One region of the Erwinia sp. TECH1 genome, then DNA from elsewhere that is predicted to be linked to it. Evidence: riboswitches for the same ligand, from Rfam matches in the RefSeq annotation. Region 1 holds a riboswitch; each other region holds the start of a gene.
The links. A riboswitch is a leader RNA that binds a small molecule or an ion and turns the genes downstream of it on or off. The one in region 1 is predicted to bind thiamine pyrophosphate.
Positions count from the first base shown of each region.

Region 2: it holds a riboswitch for thiamine pyrophosphate, as region 1 does, so the genes downstream of both, thiB (thiamine ABC transporter substrate binding subunit) here and thiM (hydroxyethylthiazole kinase) in region 1, are expected to answer to the same signal.
Region 3: it holds a riboswitch for thiamine pyrophosphate, as region 1 does, so the genes downstream of both, thiC (phosphomethylpyrimidine synthase ThiC) here and thiM (hydroxyethylthiazole kinase) in region 1, are expected to answer to the same signal.

Region 1 is NZ_JBSRZK010000001.1:3,170,013-3,175,544, forward strand. Features, by position in the region: gene ACVWZ0_RS14910 (mannitol dehydrogenase family protein) at 1-699, shown strand, start outside; gene ACVWZ0_RS14915 (GntR family transcriptional regulator) at 805-1,491, shown strand; gene thiD (bifunctional hydroxymethylpyrimidine kinase/phosphomethylpyrimidine kinase) at 1,661-2,458, opposite strand; gene thiM (hydroxyethylthiazole kinase) at 2,455-3,240, opposite strand; TPP riboswitch at 3,273-3,369, opposite strand; gene ACVWZ0_RS14930 (hypothetical protein) at 3,442-3,564, opposite strand; gene ACVWZ0_RS14935 (hypothetical protein) at 3,559-3,792, shown strand; gene ACVWZ0_RS14940 (hypothetical protein) at 3,920-4,180, shown strand; gene ACVWZ0_RS14945 (GNAT family N-acetyltransferase) at 4,177-4,599, shown strand; gene apbC (iron-sulfur cluster carrier protein ApbC) at 4,642-5,532, opposite strand, start outside.
Region 2 is NZ_JBSRZK010000001.1:1,032,605-1,038,136, forward strand. Features, by position in the region: gene thiP (thiamine/thiamine pyrophosphate ABC transporter permease ThiP) at 1-1,556, opposite strand, end outside; gene thiB (thiamine ABC transporter substrate binding subunit) at 1,532-2,518, opposite strand; TPP riboswitch at 2,558-2,656, opposite strand; gene sgrR (HTH-type transcriptional regulator SgrR) at 2,692-4,353, opposite strand; gene ACVWZ0_RS04775 (sugar efflux transporter) at 4,599-5,532, shown strand, end outside.
Region 3 is NZ_JBSRZK010000001.1:457,640-463,171, reverse strand. Features, by position in the region: gene nfi (deoxyribonuclease V) at 1-221, opposite strand, end outside; gene hemE (uroporphyrinogen decarboxylase) at 224-1,291, opposite strand; gene nudC (NAD(+) diphosphatase) at 1,331-2,104, opposite strand; gene rsd (sigma D regulator) at 2,178-2,681, shown strand; TPP riboswitch at 2,771-2,871, shown strand; gene thiC (phosphomethylpyrimidine synthase ThiC) at 2,947-4,878, shown strand; gene thiE (thiamine phosphate synthase) at 4,878-5,522, shown strand; gene ACVWZ0_RS02010 (HesA/MoeB/ThiF family protein) at 5,515-5,532, shown strand, end outside.

The DNA.
Region 1 (5,532 bases):
TTTTTCCAGTGGGTCATTGAAGATAATTTTGTGAATGGTCGCCCGGCATGGGAAAAAGCGGGCGCGGAGCTGGTGGCGGACGTCCTGCCGTTTGAGGAGATGAAGCTGCGGATGCTCAACGGCAGCCATTCGCTGCTGGCCTACCTCGGCTATCTGGCTGGCTATGAGCATATCAGCGACTGTATGGACGATCCTTACTACCTCAAGGCCGCCCGCAGCCTGATGCTGGATGAGCAGGCGCCCACGCTGAGCACTAAAAATGTGGATCTGACAGCCTATGCGGATTCGCTGATCGCGCGTTATCGCAACCGGGCGATTAAGCACCGCACTTATCAGATCGCTACCGACGGCACGCAAAAGCTGCCGCAGCGCTGGCTGGACAGTATTCGCTGGCATCTGGCTAACGGCAGCGATTTTACGCTGCTGGCGCTGGGCGTGGCAGGCTGGATACGCTTTGTTGGCGGCGTGGATGAGCAGGGCAAGCCAATCGTCATTAACGATCCGCTGCGTGCGGAGCTGGCGCAGCGGGTAAACGACAGTCAGGAAGGCGATGAGCGCGTCGCCGCTCTGCTCTCGCTGCGGGCTGTTTTTGGCGAGGATCTGCCCGATAATTCGCTGTTCCGCGAAAAAGTCGGCCATTACTACGCGCTGTTACTGAAGTTGGGCGCGAAAGAAACGGTCAGGCAGGTTATCGGCTGACCGCCGCTTAATGGCAAAAGAACTGGCGCTGGCGCAGCAGGCTGATTAGACTGGCTGTTTCCAGCGTCAGGCTTCGCGACGCACTAATGAAATGAAAATTGCCGCATGTCTACTGCCTATATCATTACCGCCAGCGAACCAGTCAATCAGCAAATCTATCGCTTTTTACGCCAGGATATTGTGACCTGCGTGATTTCACCGGGTGCCTTACTGTCTGAAAAAGAGGTTTCTGCCCGTTTCAGCGTCTCGCGCCAGCCGGTGCGGGAAGCCTTTATTAAGCTGGCCGAGGCCGATCTGGTGCAAATTCTGCCGCAGCGCGGCACCTTTGTGCGCAAGATTTCTGCGCGACGCGTTGCCGACGGCCGTTTTATTCGTGAAGCGGTGGAAACGGCGGTAATAAGGCGAGCGGCGACGGAAGCGACCCCAGAGGCGCTGGCCCGGCTGGAGCATAATTTGCGCCTGCAAAAGCTGTCTGCGGAGCGCAACGACAGCCAGGCGTTTTTGCTGCTGGATGATGAGTTCCACCGCCTTATCGCGCAGAGCATCAACTGTGAGCTGGCATGGGAAACGGTAGAAAATATCAAGGCGACGATGGATCGCGTGCGCTTCCTGACCCTCAGTAAGGTTTCGCCGCCGGAAAGCCTGATCAATCAGCATGAAGAGATCCTGCAGGCGCTGCTGGCGAAAGACGCCGACGCCGCCGAACGGGCGCTGCGGCATCATTTGCAGGAGATGATTTTTTCCATCACGCCGATTGCAGAGCAAAACGGCGCGTGGTTTGAACAGGAGTAATCCTGCCGGGCTGGCGAGCGGTTCCGGCCGTCAGCGTCCTTCCACCCGCGCGTCTCATCACTACCGCTACACGCGCCGGTTCAGCCGTAACGTTTTCGCTCGTCGATGCACTACTAATCATCCTCTCCCGGCCCGTCAGCAGTTTGCCCGCTGATAGCGTTCCAGCGCGCTACCACCAGCGGTAGAAATGATGCACCGGGCCAATGCCTTTACCCACTTCCAGCGTATCTGCGTGCTGCAATGCGCCCTGCAGCCACTGTTTCGCTGCGCTTACCGTACCCGGCCAGCTGGTATGACGCGGGCGCAGCGCGGCCAGCGCGGAAGAAAGCGTGCAGCCGGTGCCGTGCGTATTTTTAGTCGGCACGCGCGGCGCGGTAAAGCGCTCTTCTCCTTCCGGGGTCAGCAGCCAGTCCGGGCTTTCGTTGTCGCTCAGGTGGCCGCCTTTCATCAGCACCGCCTGACAGCCCAGCGCCAGCAGCGCCCTGCCCTGTTGCAGCATCTCCTGTTCGTTGCGGGCCGGTGAGCACTCCAGCAGCGCAGCGGCTTCCGGCAGATTCGGCGTGATAATGGAAACCTGCGGCAGCAGTTTTTCCCGCAGCGTCGCCACGGCCCGCCCGGAAAGCAGCGGATCGCCGCTTTTCGCCAGCATCACCGTATCCAACACCCGCCAGGGGATCGCCGCCTTTGCCAGCCCTTCTGCTACCGCCTCCACAATATCGCTGTCCTGCAACATACCGATTTTGACGCTGTCGATGCGCACGTCGCTTAATACCGAGGCTAGCTGGGCCGAAACAAAATCGGCCGCCACGGGATAGACGGCCTGCACGCCGCAGGTGTTCTGCGCCACCAGCGCGGTGATCACGCTGGTACCGTAGGCTTCAAGCGCGGAGAACGTTTTCAGATCGGCCTGGATCCCGGCTCCGCCGCTGGGATCCGTACCGGCGATGGTCAATGCGTTGACTCTCATACCGCCTCCTTGTACAGACGGTAGAGCGCATCGAGAAACAGCGGTTCAAAGGTGCCCGGCCCGTTGGCCGCCGCCGCCGCCTGCTCGCCCGCCTGGCTCATTACCCGACAGGCGGCAGCGATATGCAGCAGCCTGTCGCCCGGCAGTGCGCAAAATGCGGCCACCACGGCGGAGAGCGCGCAGCCCGTGCCGACCACGCGCGTCATCAGCGGAGAGCCGCCCGATACCGCCAGCAGCCGCCGTCCATCGGTGACGTAATCCGTTTCGCACGTCACGGCAACCACCGCGCCGCTGGACTGCGCCAGCTGAATAGCGGCCTCCAGCGCGGCGGAAGGATGATGCTGGCTGTCGACGCCGCGACCGGAAACCGCCTGTCGGGCCAGCGCCATAATTTCAGAGGCGTTGCCGCGAATGGCGGCAGGACGGAATGCCAGCAGCCGCTGGCAAAAATCGCTGCGAAAAGTCAGCGCGCCGACGGCAACCGGATCCAGCGTCCACGGTCGGCCTGCCGCCGTCGCTCCCTGCACCGCGGCCAGCATCGCTTCGCTACGTGCAGCGGTCAGCGTGCCGACGTTGATCAGCACGGCATCGGCAATGGCGCTGAACTGTGCCGCTTCCACAGGTTCAGTCACCATCGCGGGCGACGCGTCCAGCGCCAGCAGCACGTTAGCCGTCAGGCTTTGTACCACATCATTGGTCAGGCAGTGAACCAGCGGCGACCGCTGGCGGAACAGAGCAAGAGACGCGGCCGGGCTGGCCGTATAGTGAGTAGGTTGGATCATAGCGCTCCCAACCGGCGATCAAGAAGGCGATGCGATAAAGCATCTGACTTCCCTCCGCTGGCATTATCCAGTTCAGGTTCAACGGGTATTTCTCAGCCTTCACAAGGAAGGGCACCCCGAGTCGTAGTGCTTGCCAGCATAGGGAAACGCGCTGTTTTACGCAAGCGCGGAACGGCTTGCTAACGCAGATAGCGCCAGGGTTTACACTGCTGCCAGCGCCAGCGCCAGCAGCAGCAGCGGCGGACGGCATGGATTGGCGGCCTGGCCTGGGATTACACGCTGCCGATAGTCCCTGGCACCCTGCATCTGGGCATGGACATGCACTGGCTTCATCGTCCGGCAGGCCAGGGCAAAGTAACCGTTAGCGATGGCCACAACCGTGACGCCTTCCGTACCGGCAACGGCGGCGATGCGCTGGCTGTGCAAGCGGAGGCCAGGCTGGCCGTTACCGACAATGTGACCTTCTCCACCCGCCTCAACCATCAGCGCAGGCTGCAACGGGAAGGCGCCAACGACTGGCTGCTGGCTGGCGGCGTGACGGTGAATTTCTGATTATTTTCCGGCGGTCTCTTTTGCCGCCGGGAATTTTTGCGTCATACTCTCCGATCCCGTAGCGGCTTTTGATAAAGTCCGCCCATTCGCTAATCTGAACGCCATCCCTGTCCTGACGAGAAGTAAGATGACAAGACCGCTTAATGAACAATACGGCATCAGCGTCGCGGCGCTGCAAATGCTGCACTATCTGCAACAGATAGCGCGCGGCGATCGTGCCTTTACCATTCAGGATACCGTGCTGAATAGCCGCTGTAACGTTACGCCCCCCGACAATTTCCGCCTGCTGGATCAGCTTTTTGAAGCGGGCAAAATCGATTATGACTATCGCGGCACGGGCATTGAGGGCGAAAGACACGTAAAGCCCGTCTGGGGAGAGAACGGATGACGGTACGCGCCTTTACCGAAGCCGACCGCCCTTTTCTGCGCACGCTGTTTCTGGCCGCCCGCAAGGCGAACTGGCACTGGCTTGACGGCAGCGCCTGGCAGCTGGAGGATTTCGACCGCGTAACGCTGGGCGAACGCATCCTGGTCGCCGAGCACGACGGCCACCGCACGGGCTTTGCCGCGCTGCTGCCCGCCGATAATTTTTTGCACAGTTTATTTGTCGACCCGGCGTGTCAGGGTCAGGGTATTGGCAGCGAGCTGCTGGAGGCGGTGCAGGCCGGCTTCACGTCGACCGGCGCGCTAAAGTGCCTTAAGGCAAACGACCGGGCGCTGGCTTTTTATCAGGGTCACGGCTGGCAGGTTATCAGCAGCGGTGAAGGCGAACAGGGAGAATATCTGCTGCTGCACTACGTGCTGTAAAAGAAAACGGGCGCCTGGTGCGCCCGTATCGCACATTTGCCGTCAGACTACACGGAAAGCGATATCGTCCGGGATCACTTCGCCATCCCAGTAGAGCTGTGCGGCGACCTGGCCTGCCAGCTGGCGATACAGCCAGGTAAATTCGCTGTCGGGACGGCGCACCACCGTCGGCATTCCGTCGTCCAGATCCTCGCGCAGCGTGATGTGCAGCGGCAGCTGGCTCAGCAGGCGCGTGTGATACTGTTCCGCCAGCGCCAGCGCGCCGCCGCTGCCGAAAATCGGCTCGTGATGACCGCAGTTGCTGCACACGTGCACGCTCATGTTCTCGACGATGCCCAGCACCGGCACGCTGACCTTTTCAAACATCACAATCCCCTTACGGGCGTCGATCAGCGCGATATCCTGCGGCGTGGTCACCACCAGCGCGCCGGTCACCGGCACGTTTTGCGCCAGCGTCAGCTGAATATCGCCCGTGCCTGGCGGCATATCCAGGATCAGGTAGTCCAGATCCGGCCACAGCGTTTCGTTCAGCAGCTGCATCAGCGCCTTGCTGGCCATCGGCCCGCGCCACACCATCGCGTTGTCATCGGTCACCAGATAGCCGATAGAGTTGGTCGCCAGCCCGTGCGCCATAATCGGCGCCATATGCGTACCGTCCGGCGAGGTAGGCCGTTCGTTTTGCGTGCCGAGCATATCAGGGATCGACGGGCCATAGATATCCGCATCCAGCAGGCCGACTTTCGCGCCTTCGGCCATCAGCGCCAGCGCCAGGTTGACCGCCGTGCTGGATTTGCCGACGCCGCCCTTGCCGGAGCTGACGGCAATAATATTTTTCACGCCCTTTACGCCTGGCTGGTTCTTCACCCTTTTCAGCGTGGCGATATCCAGGCTCAGCTTCCAGCTGATGGCGGTGGCATTAGTCAGGCGCAGCAG
Region 2 (5,532 bases), 2.1 Mb from region 1:
AGCAGCAGCAGCAGCGCGGTCACCGCGCCATCTTCGCTGCGATAGGCGCCCATCTGCTGGTAAAGCCAGAACGGCAGGGTGCGGAAATCTTCATTGCCGAACAGCGCCACCACGCCGAAATCGCCGACCGACAGCACGCTGGCAAACGCCAGCGCCTGCGCCAGCGGCCGTTTTAACGCGCGCAGCTCGATCAGCCGCAGACGGTTCAGCCCGCGAATATCCAGCGCCAGACAAAGGCGGCTGTAGCGCTCGGCGATATCGCGCAAAGGATTTTCCAGCACTTTCATCGCGTAGGGCACGGCCATCAGCGCATTGGTAAAGATAACAATGCCGTCCGCAGACTGCGGCAGACCGAGGGTATCGTTCAGCAACAGGAAAAAACCGGTCGCCAGCACGATCCCCGGCATCGCCAGGATCAGCATCCCGCTCAGCTCCATCAGCTGGCCCGCGAAAGGCTGCTGGCGCAGGCGCAGCTCGCGGCTGCTCCACAGCAGCATCGTGGTCAGCAGCACGCAGAGCACGCCGGCGCCCAGGGCGATGCGTAGCGAGGTAAAGGTCGCCTGCCAGAGCGCGGGCTGTTGCAGGACGCTAAACAGGTTGCTGTTCAGGCCGCTGGCAGTCACGGCCAACAGCGGCGGCGCGATCAGCAGCAGCAGCAGCAACAGCAGTACGCCGTCCAGCAGCTTCGCGCCCGGCGCTTCCTGCTTATCCCGCCAGCCTTGCAGATGAGTGGTGCCTGACGGCAGCGCTTTACTCAGCCGCTGGCTCAGCAACACCAGGCTCAGGCAGCAGATCATTTGCAGCAGCGCCAGTAAGGCGGCGCGGCCGGGATCGTAATCAAAATTCAGCGCCTGAAAAATCGCCAGCTCGATAGTGGTGGCCTTAGGGCCGCCGCCCAGCGCCAGCACGGTGGCGAAGCTGGCGAAGCAGAGCATAAAGATCAGCGAGCCGACCGGCAGCAGCTGGCGCCGCAGCCAGGGCCACTCAACCAGGCGAAACTGATGCCAGCCCGTGACGCCCAGCTGCGCGGCCAGCTGGCGCTGTTCGGTGGGGATTTGCTCCAGCGTTTGCAGTAGCAGCCTGGCGGCCAGCGGCAGGTTAAAAAAGACGTGCGCCAACAAAATGCCCTGCAAACCATAAGGCGTAAAGTGATAGTCCACGCCCAGCCAGGCGCACAGCGACGCCAGCCATCCCGTACGCCCGTAAACGCTGAGGATACCGAATACCGCCACCAGCACCGGCAGCACCAGCGTCATCGCGCAAAGGCGCAGCACGAGTTGCCTGCCCGGAAAGCGGCGGCGATACAACGCCCGCGCCAGCGGCACGGCGGGCGTCAGCGCCAGCAAAGCGGAGAGAAACGCCTGCCAGAAGGAAAAGCGGAGGACGTGCCACAGATAGCTGTCTTCCCAAAGCGCGCGGGCGCTGACCGGCGCGTTGCGCCCCAGCGCGATAAAGGCGAGCAGCGCCACGGCGACCAGCAGCGTGGCGGCCAGGCAGCCAGGAACGAGGCTGCCTGAAGGCTGATAGCTGGCTAGCGGCTGACGGCGCGTTGCCATTCGCTGATCCATTGGCTGCGATGGCTGGCGACGTCCTGCGACGAATATTGCAGCGTGGTTTTCGGCAGGGTCAGCGTGTCAAAGCCTGCCGGCAGCTTGCCCGCCACGGCGGGATACATCCAGTTGCCCTGCGGAATGGTCTGCTGGAAAGGCTGAGCCAGTATAAACTGCATAAACTTCTGCGCCAGCTGCGGCTGTTTACTGGTTTTAAGCTGCCCGGCGACTTCCACCTGGAGGTAATGACCTTCACTAAAGTCGGCAGCGGCATACTGCGTTTTTTTCTCGGCAATCAAATGATAAGCGGGTGAGGTGGTGTAGCTCAGCACCATGTCGGCTTCGCCCTTCAGAAACAGGCCGTAAGCCTCGCTCCAGCCTTTGGTCACGGTCACGGTTTTCTGCGCCAGCTTCTGCCAGGCGGCGGGCGCGTTATCGCCATAGACTTTCTGCATCCACAGCAGCAGGCCCAGTCCCGGCGTGCTGGTGCGCGGATCTTCGTAGATAATTTTCAGCGGCTGACTGCCCTCGACCAGCTCTTTCAGGCTTTTGGGCGGGTTTTGCAGTTTAGTTTTGTCATAGACAAAGGCGAACCAGCCGTAGTCGTAGGGAACGAAAGTGCTGTTTGACCAGCCGCCCGGCACGGTGACGCTGCGCGTATCGACGCCGCTGGCGGCAAACAGTCCGGTTTTTTCCGCCGCGTCCAGCAGGTTGTTATCCAGCCCCAGCACCACGTCGGCGCGGCTGTTTTTCCCTTCCATACGCAGGCGGTTCAGCAGCGCGACGCCGTCGGGCAGGGCGACATAGCGCAGCTCGCAGCCGCAGTCGGCCTCAAAAGCCTTTTTAATGGCCGGACCGGGTCCCCATTCGGAAGAGAAGGAGTCATAGGTATAAACCGTCAGCGCGGGTTTGGCGGCAACGGCGGAAAGCGAGCAGAGCAGCAGCAGAGGCAGGATTTTTTTTAGCACCTGGAGTTCCTTGAGGGTCAGGCGACGCGCGATCTGAGCAGGTGAAGCACTCTCAAATCCCTACGCCGGTATTAGCCGGGTCAGGTTCGACGGGTTTATCTCAGCGTCGGCCAATGCCGCGCACCCCGTTGAGAACGGCTTATTCTAATGATTTCTACAGGGTAGCGAAAGCATCATGATTCGGGCGGTGCAAACCACGCGGACTTGAAGTCAAACCAGCCCAGCGTATTCATGCGCACCCCGCGCATACTGCGTTCGCCTTCCAGCAGCAGCCAGTGATGGAAAAGCGGATGAAAGTAGCAGTCGGCTGTCAGCTGCCTGCTCCAGTCGGCCAGCGGGAGCTGCTGTTCGCGCCAGCGCTGCGCATCCTGCTGCCAGTCAATCGGCACGCAGTGTTGCAGCAGCGGGATCTCATACAGCAGGGCAAACAGCGAAAACTCCAGCGGCAGCGTAAAGTTAGCGCTGCCCAGCCAGATGTCGCTTTCCGCCTCGCCCTGATGCCAGCTGGCGTAATCGACCTGCTTCGTAACCAGCGTCACCCCTTGCGCAGCCAGCAGCGGCTGGAGCAAATTAGCAATAGCCTGATGCTCAAGATGATCGCCATACCAGGTCAGCGTAAGCGAGGTCAGGCCCGTCGGCTTTTCCGGCGCGTCCAGATCGCGTCGATGATGCCAGCGCGGCAGCAGCCCGTAGGCCGGAAACCAGTAGCGCTGATAGCCCGCTCCGGCACGGTTCAGCAACGCTATCGGGTTGGCGATGGCGCTGACCCAGCGACGGATCTGCTCGTCCCGTCCCAGCGGCGAACGCTGGTCGAACAGCAGAAAATAGCAGCCTTCTTCAAGGCGGCTCTCTTCCGATTTTTCATCCAGGCTGCCGCCTTCCAGCCTGACGCCGGAATAGACCAGCTCCTCGCTGATTTCCGGTAATACCCAGATGTTGACCTCATCAAGCAGCGCGCGGTAGCCGAAATAGGCGTCGAAGGCTTCGATCTTAAGCTGGCTCTGCTGATTACGCACCACGGCATAGGGCCCGGTGCCGACGGGCTGACGGCTGAAATCGGGCAGAAAAGGCCACTCTTTCGGCACGATCAGCGCGCCGACGCCCGCCAGCAGCCACGGCAGCCAGCGGTCGGGCTGGTGCAGATGAATATCCAGCGTCCAGGGCGTGGAAGAGTGAATACGGACGATATTGGCGAAAAGCGGCTGCGTCCGCGCGCGTTCCAGCGTGGCGATCACATCCGCCATCTCCAGCTCGCGTCCGTGATGGAAATGCACCGCAGGGCGTAAATAGAAGCGCCAGTGCAGCGAAGAAACCGACTGCCAGTGGTGGGCGATATCCGGCTCGATTTCCCCGTTTTCCTCATTTATGCGCGTCAGGCCGCTGAAGATCTGCCGGGCCAGATGCGTTTCCGAACGACGCAACGCGGTGGCGGGATTCAGGTTCAGCAGCGAGCGATAATAGAGCACCCGCAGGATATGTTTTCCCTGGCGAAAGCTGCGGCCGAGATGAGAGAGCAGCATCTGCCGCACGGTATTTTTATCGCCGACCAGCTGCACCAGCTGATCGATGCGATCCTGCTCCAGCAGGTCTTCCGCGCGCTGCTGCTGCAGCGCCAGGCCCGTATAGTGAAACGTCAGCTTCGAGCGCTTGCCGCGCCCGGCTTCTGCCTGCCAGGTTAGCCAGCCCGCCTGCTGCATGGCGCCAAGCAGGTTACGCATATGGCGACGCGAACAGCTAAGCTGGAGCGCCAGCTGGTCGAGCGTGGTTTCCTGCGGCTGGCCCTCGCAGCTCTGCCAGAGCCGGATAAACTGCTGCTGTAAACGCGTTGATTGCATAAAAGGGGAACTCTTGCTGAAAAGTCGCCTGTTTTTCTTGCCCTATATTAAGGCAATACTGGTTAGCGATGAAAGTGCGGGAGGCATTCTTTTGAATGGCGCGCTTTCAAGACTTTATATCTGAGTAAGGTGTGCTTTCACCAGCCAGCAGGCGTCTTGCCCGCTGGCTTTTTTCATTTCCCGTTTTCTTCTATGCTTGCTGTTTGCGCCCGCGTGCGGGCCTCTTTATTTGCAAGGGATGTGGTATGAAATCGTTGCTTACGCGTCAACGTCGTATTAACCCGGTTTACCTCGCTTTTATGGCTGTCTCTTTTATGGTGGGTATCGCGGGGGCGCTACAGGCGCCAACGCTGAGCCTGTTTCTGACGCGCGAAGTGGGCGAGCGGCCATTCTGGGTGGGGCTGTTTTATACCGTGAACGCAATTGCCGGTATTGCGGTCAGCCTGCTGCTGGCGAAACGATCGGACAACCGTGGCGATCGACGTATGCTGATCCTCTTTTGCTGTCTGATGGCGACAGGCAACGCGCTGCTGTTCGCTTTTAACCGCGATTATCTGACGCTGATCACTTTTGGCGTGCTGCTGTCAGCGTTGGCCAGCGTCGCCATGCCGCAAATTTTTGCGCTGGCGCGCGAGTATGCGGACAGCTCTGCGCGTGAAGTCGTGATGTTCAGTTCGGTAATGCGCGCCCAGCTTTCGCTGGCGTGGGTGATCGGCCCGCCGCTCTCTTTCGCGCTGGCGTTGAACTACGGCTTTACCACCATGTTTTCCGTTGCCGCCGCGCTGTTTGTGCTCTGCATCGCGCTGATCTGGTTTGCGCTGCCTTCCGTACCACGAGTGGAACAGTCGCCGGAGGTGGTTATCACGCAAATCAGCGCGTGGAAAAACAGAGACGTGCGGCTGCTGTTTATCGCCTCGCTGCTGATGTGGACCTGCAACACCATGTATATCATTGATATGCCGCTTTATATCAGCAGCGTGCTGGGCCTGCCGGACAGGCTGGCGGGCCTGCTGATGGGCGTGGCGGCGGGTCTGGAGATCCCGGCGATGCTGCTGGCCGGGCACTATGTTAAGCGCTTCGGCAAGCGCAACATGATGCTGTTTGCCGTGGCGGCGGGCGTGCTGTTTTATCTGGGGCTGGTGCTGTTTCACTCGCGTGCGGCGCTGCTGGCGCTACAGA
Region 3 (5,532 bases), 2.7 Mb from region 1:
ATATAAGGCATGGTGGTGGCTATCCGCGCGACGCGATGCTCAATAAGCTTCAGCGACGGATACTCCAACAGCACCAGCGCGGCGCGCGTGACCTCGCCGCCCTGCTCAAACCCCACGTCCGCCCCGGCGATATAGCGCGGTGGCATTACGTCAAAATCATCAGCGCGTACCACTTCCGCCGCACGCGTCGTCTGTTCCTGCTTTAATGCCTGTATATCCATAATTAATCCTGGTGATACTGTCCTGACAGTTTGTGGACGGCCTCCACAAAAGCACCCGCGTGTTCCGGCGGGACATCCTGATGAATGCCGTGACCCAGGTTGAACACGTGGCCCGTGCCGTTGCCGAAGCCCTGAAGAATGCCCGCCACTTCCTGCTCAATACGGGCAGGCGTGGCATAAAGCATAGAAGGATCCATGTTGCCCTGCAGCGCCACTTTATGGCCAACGCGTCGACGCGCCTCGCCAATATCGGTGGTCCAGTCCAGACCAAGCGCGTCGCAGCCGGTTTCCGCCATCGCTTCCAGCCACTGGCCGCCGCCCTTGGTAAACAGCGTCACGGGCACGCGGCGACCGTCGTTTTCACGCTGCAGGCCATCGACGATTTTATGCATGTAGTGCAGGGAGAACTGCAAATAGTCGCGCCCGGTCAGCACGCCGCCCCAGGTGTCGAAAATCATCACCGACTGCGCGCCCGCGCGGATCTGTGCGTTCAGATAGAGCGTAACGCTGTCGGCCAGCTTATCCAGCATCAGATGCAGGGTTTCCGGCTCGGCATACATCATTTTTTTCAGTTTAGTGAAGGCCTTACTGCTGCCACCTTCCACCATGTAGGTCGCCAGCGTCCACGGACTGCCGGAAAAACCGATCAGCGGCACCGCGCCCTGTAAATTTTTACGAATGGTGCGCACCGCATTCATCACGTAGCCCAGCTCCTGTTCGGGATCGAACACGGGCAGTTTTTCGACGTCCGCACGGCAGGTCACAGGCGAGGAGAAGCGCGGGCCTTCGCCAGCTTCAAAATAGAGTCCCAGCCCCATCGCATCAGGGATGGTCAGGATATCAGAGAAGAGGATCGCCGCATCCAGCGCGTAGCGACGCAGCGGTTGCAGCGTGACTTCACAGGCCAGCTCAGCATTTTTACACAGCGACATAAAGTCGCCGGCCTGGGCGCGCGTCGCCTTGTACTCCGGCAAATACCGTCCGGCCTGACGCATCATCCATACGGGCGTAACGTCTACCGGCTGACGCAGCAGAGCACGCAAATAACGATCGTTCTTCAGTTCACTCATCTTCAGGACTCTTTTTCATTCAGACGCACAGTATATCAGTTATTCCGCAGCGGCGCGGCAGAGCGCGACGGTGTCTTCTATCAGCCGACGGGCCACCGTTCCCGCCGGCGGCAGCTGTGGCAAGGCGTCGTAGCGATACCAGTTGGCATCCAGCAGCTCTTTGGGATCAATGTTGATCTCGCCGCTGTCGTAGTCGGCCATAAACGCCATCATCAATGACTGCGGGAAAGGCCAGGGCTGCGAGGAAACATAGCGCAGGTTTTTCACCTTGATGCCGCTCTCCTCCATCACCTCGCGCGCTACGGTTTGCTCCAGCGTTTCGCCTACCTCCACAAAACCCGCCAGCACCGTGTAGATGCCGTTGCGGTGTCGGGTATGCTGAGCCAGCAGGATTTCATCGCCGCGACGAATGGCCACGATGATGCAGGGCGCAATTTGCGGATAATAGCGCTGGCGGCAGTGGCCACACAGGCAGGCCCATTCCGTTTTGCTGCGATGCATCGCGTGTCCACAGTAGCCGCACCACTGATGCGAGCGATAAAATTCGGCCAGCTGGATGCCGCGTCCCGCCAGCTGAAACAGGGCGGGATCCTGATCGAGCAGCTGCCGCAGCGACGCCATCCCTTCCGGACGATTTTCGCTAATCAGCCGTACAGGTTCGCCCTGCCATTCGCCAATCAGCGCGCCTTTCGAGCCGGCCAGGCCTAAATCTTGTGCGTTTCCGTACGGTAATTGACCTTTTGGCAGCCAAAGTTTCTGTTCATGGCTGACAATCCACCAGCCAGCGTCTACGCTTGAAATCTCAAGTTCCATAAATTGCTCATCCTCACTTCACGCACTTACCGGATTGGGATAGACAGTTAAAATAACACTTTTGGAGTCACTCATGCTTGACCAGCTGGAAGTTTTGGCCTCACGCGTAGGCGGATGCAGCGAACTGGTAGACTTTTGCCTTCACTCACGCAAGCAGTTGTTAGTTGCTTATTATCAAATGGTTGGCATGAAGCCTAACAAAGAATCGCTGACTACGCTCGACGAAGAGGCGCTGGATAACTTCTGTCAAAGCCTGGTTGATTATCTCTCAACCGGCCACTTCACGGCGTACGAACGGTTTATTCAGGAAATGGAAGGCACCGACCAGCTGGCCAAAGCGGCGCTGATTTATCCTTCGCTACAGGCGAATACCGAACAGATTATGGCGATTTACGACGCCCATCTGGAAAACGCCATCGATCACGATAACTATCTGGAGTTCCAGCAGGCGCTGTCGATCGTCGGCGAAGCGCTGGAAGCCCGCTTCACCCTGGAAGATAAATTTATTCAGCTGGCGCTGGAGAAGTATGCGGATAAGTCCGCCGCTAATGACTCTGCGATGGCTCGTCCTGCCTGAAAAGTTAACTGTTTAATCCCTTGAGCTTTCCATAACGCCCCTTTATGCTGAAAAGGCAATCGCATGATTGCCTCTGGCGAAAGCCAGACTTCTTCTTGTCGGAGTGCCCCTCGGGGCTGAGACCGTTAATTCGGGATCCGCGGAACCTGATCAGGTTAGAACCTGCGAAGGGAACAAGAGTAAAGATCCAGGTCAGGGCCATCGGCTCTGCGCTTACTCCTCCGAACTCCGGACAAGCAAATTTCCCTTAAGTCAGGAACTTGCTATGTCTACCCAGGTTAAGAAATCCAACCGCCGCGAACAGCGCGCTGAAGCGCAGCAGTTTATCGCTGCTTTACAGGGCACTGCTTTCCCCAATTCCAGACGCATTTATCTGACCGGTTCGCGAGCCGATCTGCGCGTTCCCATGCGTGAAATTCAGCTCTCGCCCACCCTGACCGGCGGCGGCAAAGACAATCCACAGTTTGAAGAAAACGAACCGGTGCCGGTTTACGATACCGCCGGCCCTTATGGCGATCCCGACGCCGCTATTGACGTGCGTGCCGGTATCGCCAGGCTGCGGGAAAGCTGGATTGCAGAGCGCGCCGATACGCAACCGATTGAGCAATTAAGCTCCGTTTATACGCAGCAGCGTCTGGCGGACGAAGGGCTTGATCATCTGCGCTTTGAGAATCTGCCGCGGCCGCGCCGCGCCCAGGCTGGTCGCCGCGTCACGCAGCTGCACTACGCGCGCCAGGGCATTATCACGCCGGAAATGGAATTTATCGCGCTGCGCGAAAACATGGGCCGCGAGCGCGTTCGCAGCGAGGTGCTGTTGCAGCAGCATCCGGGACAGGATTTTGGCGCGCGGCTGCCGGAAAATATCACCGCCGAGTTTGTTCGTCAGGAAGTGGCTGCCGGACGCGCGATTATCCCGGCCAATATCAACCATCCTGAATCGGAGCCGATGATTATCGGCCGCAATTTCCTGGTGAAGATCAACGCCAATATCGGCAACTCTGCGGTCAGTTCTTCGATTGAAGAAGAGGTCGAAAAGCTGGTCTGGTCGGCACGCTGGGGAGCGGATACGGTGATGGACCTCTCCACCGGGCGAAATATCCATGAAACCCGCGAGTGGATCCTGCGCAACAGCCCGCTGCCGATTGGTACGGTGCCGATCTATCAGGCGCTGGAAAAAGTCAACGGCGTGGCGGAAGACCTCAACTGGGAAATATTCCGCGACACACTGCTGGAGCAGGCTGAGCAGGGCGTGGATTACTTCACCATCCATGCCGGCGTGCTGCTGCGCTATGTGCCGATGACGGCGAAACGCCTGACCGGCATCGTTTCGCGCGGCGGCTCCATTATGGCGAAGTGGTGCCTGTCGCATCATCGTGAAAGCTTTCTCTACGAACGCTTCAGTGACATTTGCGAGATCTGCGCCGCTTACGACGTCTCGCTGTCGCTGGGTGACGGCCTGCGTCCTGGCTCAATACAGGATGCCAACGACGAGGCGCAGTTTGCCGAGCTGCGCACGCTGGGCGAGCTGACGAAAATCGCCTGGGAATATGACGTGCAGGTGATGATTGAAGGGCCGGGACACGTGCCGATGCAAATGATCAGACGCAATATGACCGAGCAGCTCGAACACTGCCACGAGGCGCCTTTCTATACGCTTGGCCCGCTGACTACCGATATCGCGCCTGGCTACGACCATTTTACCTCCGGCATCGGCGCGGCGATGATTGGCTGGTTCGGCTGCGCCATGCTCTGCTACGTTACGCCGAAAGAACATCTGGGCCTGCCGAATAAAGAAGATGTCAAACAAGGTTTGATTACCTACAAGATCGCGGCCCACGCGGCGGATCTTGCCAAAGGCCATCCCGGCGCGCAGATCCGTGACAACGCCATGTCGAAAGCGCGTTTTGAATTCCGCTGGGAAGATCAGTTCAACCTGGCGCTGGATCCGCATACCGCACGCGCTTTCCACGATGAAACGCTGCCGCAGGAGTCCGGTAAGGTTGCCCACTTCTGCTCCATGTGCGGCCCGAAATTCTGCTCGATGAAAATCACCCAGGAAGTCCGCGAATACGCAGCAAAACAGGAAGCGGAAGCAGAGCCGATAGCGATCGGCATGGCGGAGATGTCAGAGACGTTCCGCCGTCGTGGCGGCGAGCTTTACCATGCCATGGATGCCTTAACGCAGGAGGAAAAATAATGAGCCGTAGCGCTTTTCCCCTGACGGCAGCCAGGCTGGGGCTTTATCCGGTGGTGGACAGCGTCATCTGGATCGAGCGTTTGCTGGCGGCTGGCGTGCGCACTATCCAGCTGCGCATTAAAGATCTGCCGGAAGCGGCGGTGGAACAGGATATCGCCGCGGCCATCGAGTTAGGTAAACGCTATCAGGCCCGTCTGTTTATCAACGATTACTGGCGGCTGGCGATTCAGCATGGCGCCTATGGCGTACACCTGGGCCAAAAAGATCTGGCTATTGCCGATCTGGATGCGATCCACCGCGCCGGGCTGCGGCTGGGGTTATCCACGCATGATGACGCGGAACTGGATCGCGCGCTGGCCGAGCGCCCATCCTACATCGCGCTGGGACACGTCTTTCCTACGCAAACTAAAGCTATGCCCTCTTCACCTCAGGGGCTTCAGGAGCTGAAGCGGCATGTCGGGCGCCTGCAGAACGTCTCAACCGTGGCTATCGGCGGCATCTCGCTGGCGCGGGCGCCAGACGTGCTGGCAACCGGCGTCGGCAGTATCGCCGTGGTCAGTGCCATTACCCAGGCGGCAGACTGGCAGGCCGCCACCGCGCAGCTGCTGGCGCTGGCAGGAAGCGGAGGGCCGCTTGATGCTTAGCGACGGCGAT